DNA from 3 places in the Virgibacillus dokdonensis genome. Region 3 is predicted to be linked to each of the others. Evidence: riboswitches for the same ligand, from Rfam matches in the RefSeq annotation. Region 3 holds a riboswitch; each other region holds the start of a gene.
The links. A riboswitch is a leader RNA that binds a small molecule or an ion and turns the genes downstream of it on or off. The one in region 3 is predicted to bind S-adenosylmethionine.
Positions count from the first base shown of each region.

Region 1: another riboswitch for S-adenosylmethionine. It lies ahead of B2C77_RS02835 (PLP-dependent aspartate aminotransferase family protein); the one in region 3 lies ahead of metK (methionine adenosyltransferase).
Region 2: another riboswitch for S-adenosylmethionine. It lies ahead of B2C77_RS01625 (methionine ABC transporter ATP-binding protein); the one in region 3 lies ahead of metK (methionine adenosyltransferase).

Region 1 covers NZ_LT745763.1:225,713-228,999, reverse strand. Annotated here, with positions in the region: gene rarD (EamA family transporter RarD) at 45-956, shown strand; SAM riboswitch class I at 1,062-1,181, shown strand; gene B2C77_RS02835 (PLP-dependent aspartate aminotransferase family protein) at 1,471-3,222, shown strand.
Region 2 covers NZ_LT745762.1:270,117-273,403, forward strand. Annotated here, with positions in the region: gene serS (serine--tRNA ligase) at 1-603, shown strand, start outside; SAM riboswitch class I at 875-981, shown strand; SAM riboswitch class I at 1,117-1,220, shown strand; gene B2C77_RS01625 (methionine ABC transporter ATP-binding protein) at 1,416-2,447, shown strand; gene B2C77_RS01630 (methionine ABC transporter permease) at 2,437-3,087, shown strand; gene B2C77_RS01635 (MetQ/NlpA family ABC transporter substrate-binding protein) at 3,197-3,287, shown strand, end outside.
Region 3 covers NZ_LT745763.1:1,478,884-1,482,170, forward strand. Annotated here, with positions in the region: gene pckA (phosphoenolpyruvate carboxykinase (ATP)) at 1-513, opposite strand, end outside; SAM riboswitch class I at 840-952, shown strand; gene metK (methionine adenosyltransferase) at 1,288-2,493, shown strand; gene asnB (asparagine synthase (glutamine-hydrolyzing)) at 3,067-3,287, shown strand, end outside.

The DNA of each region.
Region 1 (3,287 bases), 1.3 Mb from region 3:
TATCTCTTACTCACCATATTATTTTACATGAAAGAAGGGAGAACATGACCGTTACACAAGATAAAACGGGTATCATACATACCTTAGGAGCTTATGCTTTATGGGGAGTTCTTCCCATTTATTGGAAATTTCTAGAGAGCGTTTCACCTGGCGAAACGCTGGCACATCGAATTATATGGTCGGCTATTTTTATGATTATCATTGTACTTATTGTTGGGAAATGGCATGAATTGCTTCGCGAATGGAAGGCATTAATGCAAAACAGACGAAAATTCATAGGCGTTTTTATGGCAACTACTGTTATTAGTCTCAATTGGCTGACATTTATTTGGGCGGTGCACAATGATCATGTTATTCAAGCAAGTTTAGGATATTATATTAACCCTTTAATCAGTATTTTGCTTGGTATCCTTGTACTGAAGGAATCTTTTACCTTTAGACAGACCATTTCCTTTATCATGGCAGCTATTGGCGTCCTTTATTTGACAATAAGTTATGGCGTATTTCCTTGGATATCTTTATTGCTTGCAACGAGCTTTGGGTTGTACGGTTTGTTAAAGAAAAAGATAGATATTGGTCCTATGATTGGACTGACAATCGAAACGATGTTAATTTCTCCAGTCGCTCTTCTATTCTTATTGTTTCTTCCGCAAAACACTTTTCAATGGAGCACCATTCTATCAACGACAAACATGCTACTAATAGGTGCTGGCGTAGTTACAGCAATACCGTTATTACTATTTGCAAGTGGAGCGAAACGCATTTCTTTATCCTTGGTCGGCTTTTTGCAATACCTTGCACCAACGCTTATGTTGTTAATAGGAGTTTTTTTATATAAAGAGCCATTCACTTCTGCTCACTTCATCGCATTTTTATTCATATGGTTCGCACTGATTAACTATCTGTTAGCTAGTTACCAAAAGCCTACAAAAAAGCAATTTAAAAAAGCAAACTAACGCTTTATTAAAAACAAACAGTTGAACAAGCAAGCTCTAATAACAAAAATCACCGTTGACAAATTCATTTGAACCTTATATAATATTCAGTAATTTAAATAACATCTCTTATTATGAGCGGTGGAGGGAATAGGCCCTGTGAAGCCCGGCAACCTGAAAGCAACCAACTTTGCTTTTTACGGTGCTAAATCCTACAAACCTATTATAAGGTTTGGAAGATAAGAGGAGGACGGAATGTATATTTTAAACCCTCTTCTTAAGAAGAGGGTTTTTTATTTTTTGTTTTCATTTCTTCCTTGCAAACTACTTACTTCTAACCAATAGTAGAAAAACTTCGCTTATCGCCAAGTCTTATGGCGAAAAAACGCTGTCATTTTTCTTATACTATAAACCCAAAAAATTTTATACTTTTCTATAGTGCAACACAAGATGCATGGTTCTTATCCATGCACTCTCTTTTTCAATTAGTCGAATAGCAAACCCATTTTTACATTTAATCAAAGGAGGAAAAATAATGAGTCATTTTTTTACGCAAAATCCAGAAACTGCATTACTTCACGGTGGGCAAACCCCCGATTCAGAAACAGGAGCTAGAGCAGTCCCTATTTACCAAACGACCTCTTATGTATTTAACGATACAGAACACGCACAAAACTTATTCGGTTTAAAAGAACCTGGAAATATATACTCCCGAATTGGTAATCCAACTGTAGATACGTTTGAACAACGTGTTGCCCAACTAGAAGATGGTGTCGCTGCAGTAGCTACATCTTCTGGAATGGCCGCAATCACTTTCGCTATTTTAAATGTAGCAAGTGCTGGGGACGAAATTATTACCGATAGCAATCTTTACGGTGGCACATACAATTTATTTGCTAATATACTTCCTCGTTACGGAATTCATGTAAAATTCATAGATGGTTCCAATCCAAATGAAGTAGAGGCTGCAATTACTGAGAAAACAAAAGCTATTTTTGGGGAAACGATCACCAATCCCAGCCTGCATGTTTTTGATATTGAAACGATCGCAGCAATAGCACATGCACACCATATCCCTATAATTATCGATAATACCTTTGCCCCTTACCTCGTTAAACCATTCGCATGGGGAGCAGATATTATTGTCCATTCTGCAACAAAATGGATCGGTGGTCACGGAACAACGATTGGCGGGGTGGTTGTAGACGGAGGAAGGTTTGATTGGAATCACGATAGATTCCCAGGTTTTACCGAACCTGATGCAAGTTACAACGGCTTGCGATTTGCTGATGTTGGACCTGCCGCTTTCGCTACAAAACTACGTGTACAATTAATTCGTGATATTGGAGCTTGTTTAAGCCCACATAGCGCATTTTTGTTGCTTCAAGGGTTAGAAACGTTACATTTACGCATGCAACAACATACGAAGAACGCACAAAAAATTGCTGCTTTTTTAACAGATCATCCAGCAATTGATTGGGTTAATTATCCTGGCTTGTCCAATCATCCTTCCTATCCATTAACAAAAAAATACTTTCGTGAGGGTACTGCCGGGTCAATTATAACGTTCGGTATTCAAGGTGGAAGGGAAGCTGGAAGACAATTAATTGATCAAATTGAATTATGGTCGCATGTAGCAAATGTAGGTGATGCTAAATCGCTCATTATTCACCCTGCATCTACCACACATCAACAGCTAACAACGGAGGAATTAGCCGCAAGTGGGACAACAGAAGAAACCATTCGTTTATCGGTTGGCTTAGAGTCTGTTCATGATCTACTCATTACTTTGGACAACGCAATAGCAAAAGCTACAGGGGAACAAGCAACCATCGCTATTGGTGAACAACAGGCTATCCATTGGCTGCTTCATTCTTCTTTTTTAAGAGACGGTGGAAATGTGCGCAAAAAATGCCTTGCCGTATACGGTTTAGAAACAGCAAATGAAACAGACCGAAAAAAAGTCTTCCAATTACAAGCGTTCGGATTCGATATAGCTGTTGTGGGAAGTACTAACCTAACTATCCCTTTACCACAGTATAAAGAATTAACGGACATCCCAGTAGTGGACGCTACTTGGTCACTGCAGCCTACATTACCAGCTCCACTGTTAGAGCAGCTCGTAAATAAAGACTGTAAGCTTTTATGGGTGGAAAAAACAAATGAAACAGCTGCTACGATAGAACATGCTAAAGCAACTGGCATTACTGTTATTACACAAAAAAACCCTTATGAAGAAGCGTTATTGCTTCGAAACAATGCTACGGAGGCACCTGTATTTGCATAGCATACCATTACCTTTTTTATAACAGGTTTATTTGTTTGTATAATTGGAAAAATTATAACTAACCT
Region 2 (3,287 bases), on a different contig from region 3:
GATTATTATTTAGCTCCGACTGCAGAAGTGCCAGTAACAAATTATTATCGTGATGATATTTTAAAGATAGATGATTTACCGAAAAAATTTGCTGCATTTAGTAGCTGCTTTCGTTCTGAAGCAGGATCTGCTGGAAGAGACACAAGAGGTCTGATTCGTCAGCATCAATTTAATAAAGTCGAGCTTGTCCATTTTGTTAAACCTGAAGATTCCTATGAAACATTGGAAGTGTTAACAAATCATGCAGAGAAAATATTACAGTTATTAGAGCTTCCTTATCGTGTGATGAGTATGTGTACAGGAGATTTAGGCTTTACAGCAGCTAAGAAGTACGATATCGAAGTATGGATCCCTAGTCAGCATACGTATCGGGAAATTTCTTCTTGCTCTAATTTTGAAGACTTCCAGGCAAGACGTGCCAATATCCGTTTTCGTAGAGAAGCAAAAGCAAAACCAGAATTTGTGCATACATTAAACGGCTCTGGATTGGCTATTGGTCGAACTGTTGCAGCTATTTTGGAAAATTACCAGCAAGAGGATGGAACGGTTGTTATTCCAAAAGCATTGCGTCCATATATGGGAGGAAAAAAGGTCATTCAATAAGCCAATTCAAACATTTACTGTGAGTCAAATGGTAAATAGAAGAGCAAAGTCGCATTTTGGGCTTATTGACGAAGGCTGGAACAACGGTTCATGCATCTTTTTTTTAAAAGGAACATAGTCTGAAAGATAACAGGAAACATCCGCGGATAAAATTTTTATCGCAATAAAGGCTTGGCGATAGCCCATTTTTTCTAAAAATCTGTTTGACAAGTAAAGGAAACCGTAGTATGATATAACACAATATCTTGATCAAAAATAAATATAATATTTCTTCTTATTCAGAGAGGTGGAGGGAATTGGCCCTTAGAAGCCTCGGCAGCGGACTCGTAAGTAGTACTGTGCTAAATCCAACAAGCAAGCATGCTTGAAAAATAAGAAGCGGAAACCAATAGATTGGAAATCCCTTCTTATTTGTATAAGGAGGGATTTCTTTTTACGCAATAGGAAAGGGTGGAATTTTCAGAGTTTATAACTTAAGCAAAACGGTGGTGTTACCGCCAAAAAATAACATACTTCTTATCTAGAGAGGTGGAGGGACTGGCCCATAGAAGCCTCGGCAGCGGACTCATATGAGTACTGTGCCAAATCCAGCAAACAAGTAGTTTGAAAGATAAGAAGAGGATATGTATAAAAAATACCTCTTCTTATGGAAGGGGTATTTTTTATACTATAGGAAAGCATAAAAGTTTAAAGGTTTATAGTATAAGAACATCTTTGTTATTTTTGGAAAAGCTAGATCCATGGAATTGTTTCACATGGAACAATTGCCATACAAAGCGATTTTAAGTGAAAAAGAATGGGGGATTGGTTCAATGATTATATTTGATCAGGTAACGAAAGTGTATGAAGGAAAAGGTGAATCTGTTAAAGCATTGCACAACGTGGATTTACAGGTAAAAAAAGGAGAAATATATGGTGTGATTGGATTTAGTGGTGCAGGAAAAAGCTCGCTCATACGCTGTGTGAATGCTTTAGAACGTCCGTCATCTGGAAGAGTAATCATAGATGGAAAGGATCTCTTACAATTAACTGCAAAAGAAGTACGTGAAGCAAAACGGAATATCGGTATGATTTTTCAACATTTTAATCTTTTACATTCAAAAACAGTGTTTACGAATGTAGCGATGCCTCTACTAGTGGCAAAACGTCCTAAAGAGGAAGTGAGAAAAAGAGTATTAGAGTTACTCGCTTTTGTTGGTTTAGAAGATAAAGCAAACAGTTACCCCGATCAGCTATCTGGAGGGCAAAAACAACGCGTAGGGATAGCTCGTGCTTTAGTTACGAATCCGAAAGTGCTTTTATGTGATGAGGCAACATCTGCACTTGACCCAGAAACAACAAAATCTATTTTGCAACTGTTAAAACAGGTAAATCAGGCATATGGAGTGACGATTTTAATGATTACGCATGAGATGGGTGCCATCAAAGCGATTTGTGATCGGGTTGGTGTTTTAGATCAAGGAAAAATAGTGGAGTCGGGCAGTGTATTTCAAGTATTTTCAAAACCAAAAACAGCGATTGCTGCTAAGTTTGTACGTTCTGTGATGAATGACCATATACCGGAGTCGATTTATGCGTTACTTCGTGAACAGCGAGAAGACCGGCATATATATCGCATTGTGTTTGTCGGTAATAGTGCAGGCGAGCCTTTATTATCACAAGTTGCTAAAACGTATACCGTAGATGTCAATATACTGTATGGCAGCATTACAGAAATACAAGGGATTCCTTTTGGCAATTTAATCGTTCAATTTTCAGGTACAGAGAAGGAGATGAAACGAGCTTTGCTACATATTCATCAACAAAAGGTTACTGTAAAGGAAGTGTTAGCAGATGTTAGTTGATCAAGAACAACTCTTACAAGCTTTATGGGAAACGGTCGTCATGGTCGGCGTATCATTAATTTTCTCTTTTCTTATCGGACTTGTATTAGGTGTTTTATTAGTCGTATCGAGAAAGGGGCATCTTTGGGAAAATAAAATTATTTTCACTATATTAAACACAGGAATAAATATATTTCGTTCTATTCCATTTATTATTTTGATGGTAGCCGTTATTCCATTCACAAGGCTGATTGTTGGAACTTCGATTGGAACAGCTGCTGCAATTGTACCAATGATATTATTTGCTGGCCCTTATATTGCTAGATTAATAGAAAACTCGTTACTGGAAGTTGACCCAGGGGTTATAGAAGCAGCACAAGCAATGGGGGCAACGCCATGGCAGATTATGACTCGTTTTCTTTTACCAGAAGCACGAAGTTCGTTATTACTAGGCATAACGATTGCAACAATTGGTTTAGTAGGAGCTTCTGCAATGGCTGGAGCAGTTGGTGGAGGAGGCCTGGGTGATTTAGCTATTACATATGGCTACCAACGTTTTGACACGGTCGTGATGTTCCTTACTGTAGGGATCCTTATCATCATGGTACAAGGATTACAGTCCCTCGGAAACTACCTAGCCAGACGAGTGCGACGAAGATAATAAGGTTTACTGGGAACGTGGTAGGATATGCTTAGAGGAATACGTAGTAAGAATGAAAACAGGTGGATGAGTAAAAAACGCCTGAAAATATATACGAGGAGAGTTTTTTATGAAAAGATTAGCAGCTTTATTTTTCCTATTGATTCCATTAATTATTATTAGCGCTTGTTCTAGCAGTGAAGCTAGTTCCACGGTGAAAG
Region 3 (3,287 bases):
TGAATTTGTACCGTCTACTTTTGGGTTAGCTTTAAATGTTGGTGCAGATATAACAGTAAATTCTGGCTGATGCTTTTCTAGTTCTTCCTTCGTAGGTGTGATAAATAATTGTCTGGCAAAGAGATTGTGCCATGCATATTCATTAATCACTTGCAAAGGAAGACGGTATTCATGGTCTGCTCCAGCATATCCTTTAAAATGAAAGATTTCCGACTTGTTTTTTAAATAGGCAACGACTTTTTGATAAAGCTTATTGAAAGTCTCTTCGCTAACAGAACGATTTACCGTTCCCCAATCAACATACTTTTCGCTCATTTCATCTTTTACAATAAATTTATCTTTAGGAGAGCGACCAGTATAAGCTCCTGTTTCAGATTGAACAGCTCCAGTTGCTGATAACTTTCCTTCTTTTCTAGCTAAAATTTTTTCTACAAGTTGTGGTACAGATAAATTCGACAACAAATAAGGATGTGCATATAATTCGGTTACAAATGATTTTTCTACCGTTTTCATTAAAAATACCTGCCTTTTAACTCAAATTTATTCATGTTCATGTGTTTAATCTGTAAATAGTATAACACATTTATTCAAATAGTCCATACTAAATATGATAAAATATAAAAAATTAAAGAAGAATTAGTATGCCTCTCTGGTGTTTCTTATACTATAGGAAAGTATAAATTTTTAGGGTTTATATAATAAAAGAAAACAAAGGCTTTCTTCATAAGACTGGGTGACGAGCTAAGTTTTTCTAATAGTATGTGGGTAAAGTGATTGAAAATACACCCAAATTAATTGACAGGAACCTACTATTTAGGTAAGCTGAATTGCGAACGGATCTCTTATTCAGAGTTGGTGGAGGGACAGTCCCTAAGAAACCCAGCAACCATCACACATTTGTGAAAAGGTGCTAACCTGATGCAAGGTCATACGAAACCTTGAACAATAAGAGCGAAAGGATCGCTATTCCCTTTCCTCATGATAAGCAGGAAGGGATTTTTTATACTGTAGAAAAGTATAAAATTAGGGCTTATAGTATAAGGAAGACTACCGCTTTCGCCATAGGAACTTGGCGTTTAAGCCAAGCTTTTCTATTGTTAAATGTATACAGGTAATCTAGCGCAGGATAACTAGAAGTGTTTGTTCTTGTCATTATATATGCATATCTTATAATAATGATCATTTTAGATTTCTTTTGTTTATCGTGTGTCAGAGAAAACATCCAGTTAAGTAAATTTTCACGTTATATAGAGTTCCGTATCTGATTTTAAAGGAGGAAGTAGCAAAATGGCTACGAATCGACGTTTATTTACTTCTGAATCTGTAACAGAAGGTCATCCTGATAAAATATCAGATCAAATTTCTGATGCTATCTTAGATGAAATATTACAATCGGACCCTTATGCTCGTGTTGCATGCGAGACAACCGTTACGACAGGTCTTGTATTAGTGGCAGGTGAAATATCTACGACTACTTATGTTGACATCCCAGCAGTCGTACGAAAAACGGTTGAGGAGATAGGTTATACGCGAGCAAAGTTTGGTTTTGATGCTAAAACTTGTGCTGTATTAACGGCAATAGATGAGCAATCTCCAGACATTGCTGGAGGCGTAAATAAGGCATTGGAAGCAAGACAGGGACGAATGAGCGAGGAAGAAATTGATGCTATTGGAGCTGGTGACCAAGGTTTAATGTTTGGATTTGCTTGCGATCAAACGGAAGAATTAATGCCACTACCGATTTCTTTAGCACATAAGTTAGCTAAACGATTGTCAGATGTCCGTAAAAGGCGTATCTTGGATTACTTGAGACCAGATGGAAAAACACAAGTAACCGTAGAATATGGAGAAGATGGGCAGCCTATTCGAGTTGATACCATCGTTATTTCCACGCAACACCATCAAGATGCAACTGTGGAACAAATTGAAAAAGATTTATTAAAGCATGTTATTTTTCCAGTAGTCCCAGCACATTTGTTAGATGAAACAACAAAATACTTTATCAATCCAACTGGGCGATTTGTAATAGGTGGCCCACAAGGTGATGCAGGTTTAACTGGAAGAAAAATTATCGTGGATACGTATGGTGGTTATGCACGACATGGCGGGGGGGCATTTAGTGGTAAGGATGCAACGAAAGTAGATCGTTCTGCCGCTTATGCAGCAAGGTATGTTGCAAAAAACATTGTCGCTGCAAAATTAGCTAAGAGTTGTGAAGTTCAACTTGCTTATGCGATTGGTGTAGCAGAACCGGTGTCAATTGCTATTGATACGTTCGGAACAGGAATCGTTCGTGAAGAAGTATTGGTTCAAGCTGTGAGGAAGTTGTTCGACCTTCGTCCTGCTGGGATTATTCATATGCTTGATTTACAAAAGCCAATATTTAGAAATACAGCTGCATATGGTCACTTTGGGCGTACAGATGTTGTATTTCCTTGGGAAAAAACGGACAAAGTAGAAGAATTAATTGCATTAGTAAAAGAACAGCAGTAGAGTGAGCAAGGGCATGACTTTTCGGTCGCTGGAGAGGTCATGTTTTTGTTTTACTGTAAGGAAAGGTAAGAAAGAGTTTTCGATAATACCCTGCTTTATTCTCAGGTTCTTGGTTTGTAAAAGGTGACAGAAATGAGCAGACCAGCAAGCGATAGTGGGGTAGTTGTAAGATTTTCCATCCCGTTAAGTGGAAGTTTGGGGAATGATAGTTGATGCTGTTAAGCTAGCGGAGGATAACACGGGAGACTCCTCGAAAATGATTGCAATGTTTCGCTGACGTAACTTTCCTTGTCCTGTGGGAAAGCGCAGCGGGAAGCCCCCATAGAAAAAAAGCAATCTTTTTAGGAGGCTGAGCGCCAGCCCAAGGAAAGCGTAGTGTTTTTTCGTAGCGGTCACTAAAAGTGTACATAAATAGAGTGCTGGAAAGATAGAGGTTATAATTATGTCGAGAAAAATTTGACACATACCAAGTTTTTCTAAAAGTTTTTAACGAACGTTTGGTGTGGTATGATAGTAATGAAAAAATGATTCGTACCATACGTTACTATATTTAATGAGAGAAGGTAGACAGCTATGTGTGGTTTTATCGGAATGTTATTTGATAATCCTGTAGAACGAACAGAACAAGAAGTAGAACTATTTAAACAGCAAAATAATTTGATCACTCATCGAGGACCAGATGATGAAGGATACTATTTCGATTCTTATATTTCCTTGGGGTTCCGACGTTTGAGTATTATAGATATTGAAAGTGGCTCCCAGCCATTAAGTTATAATGATGAACAAATATGGTT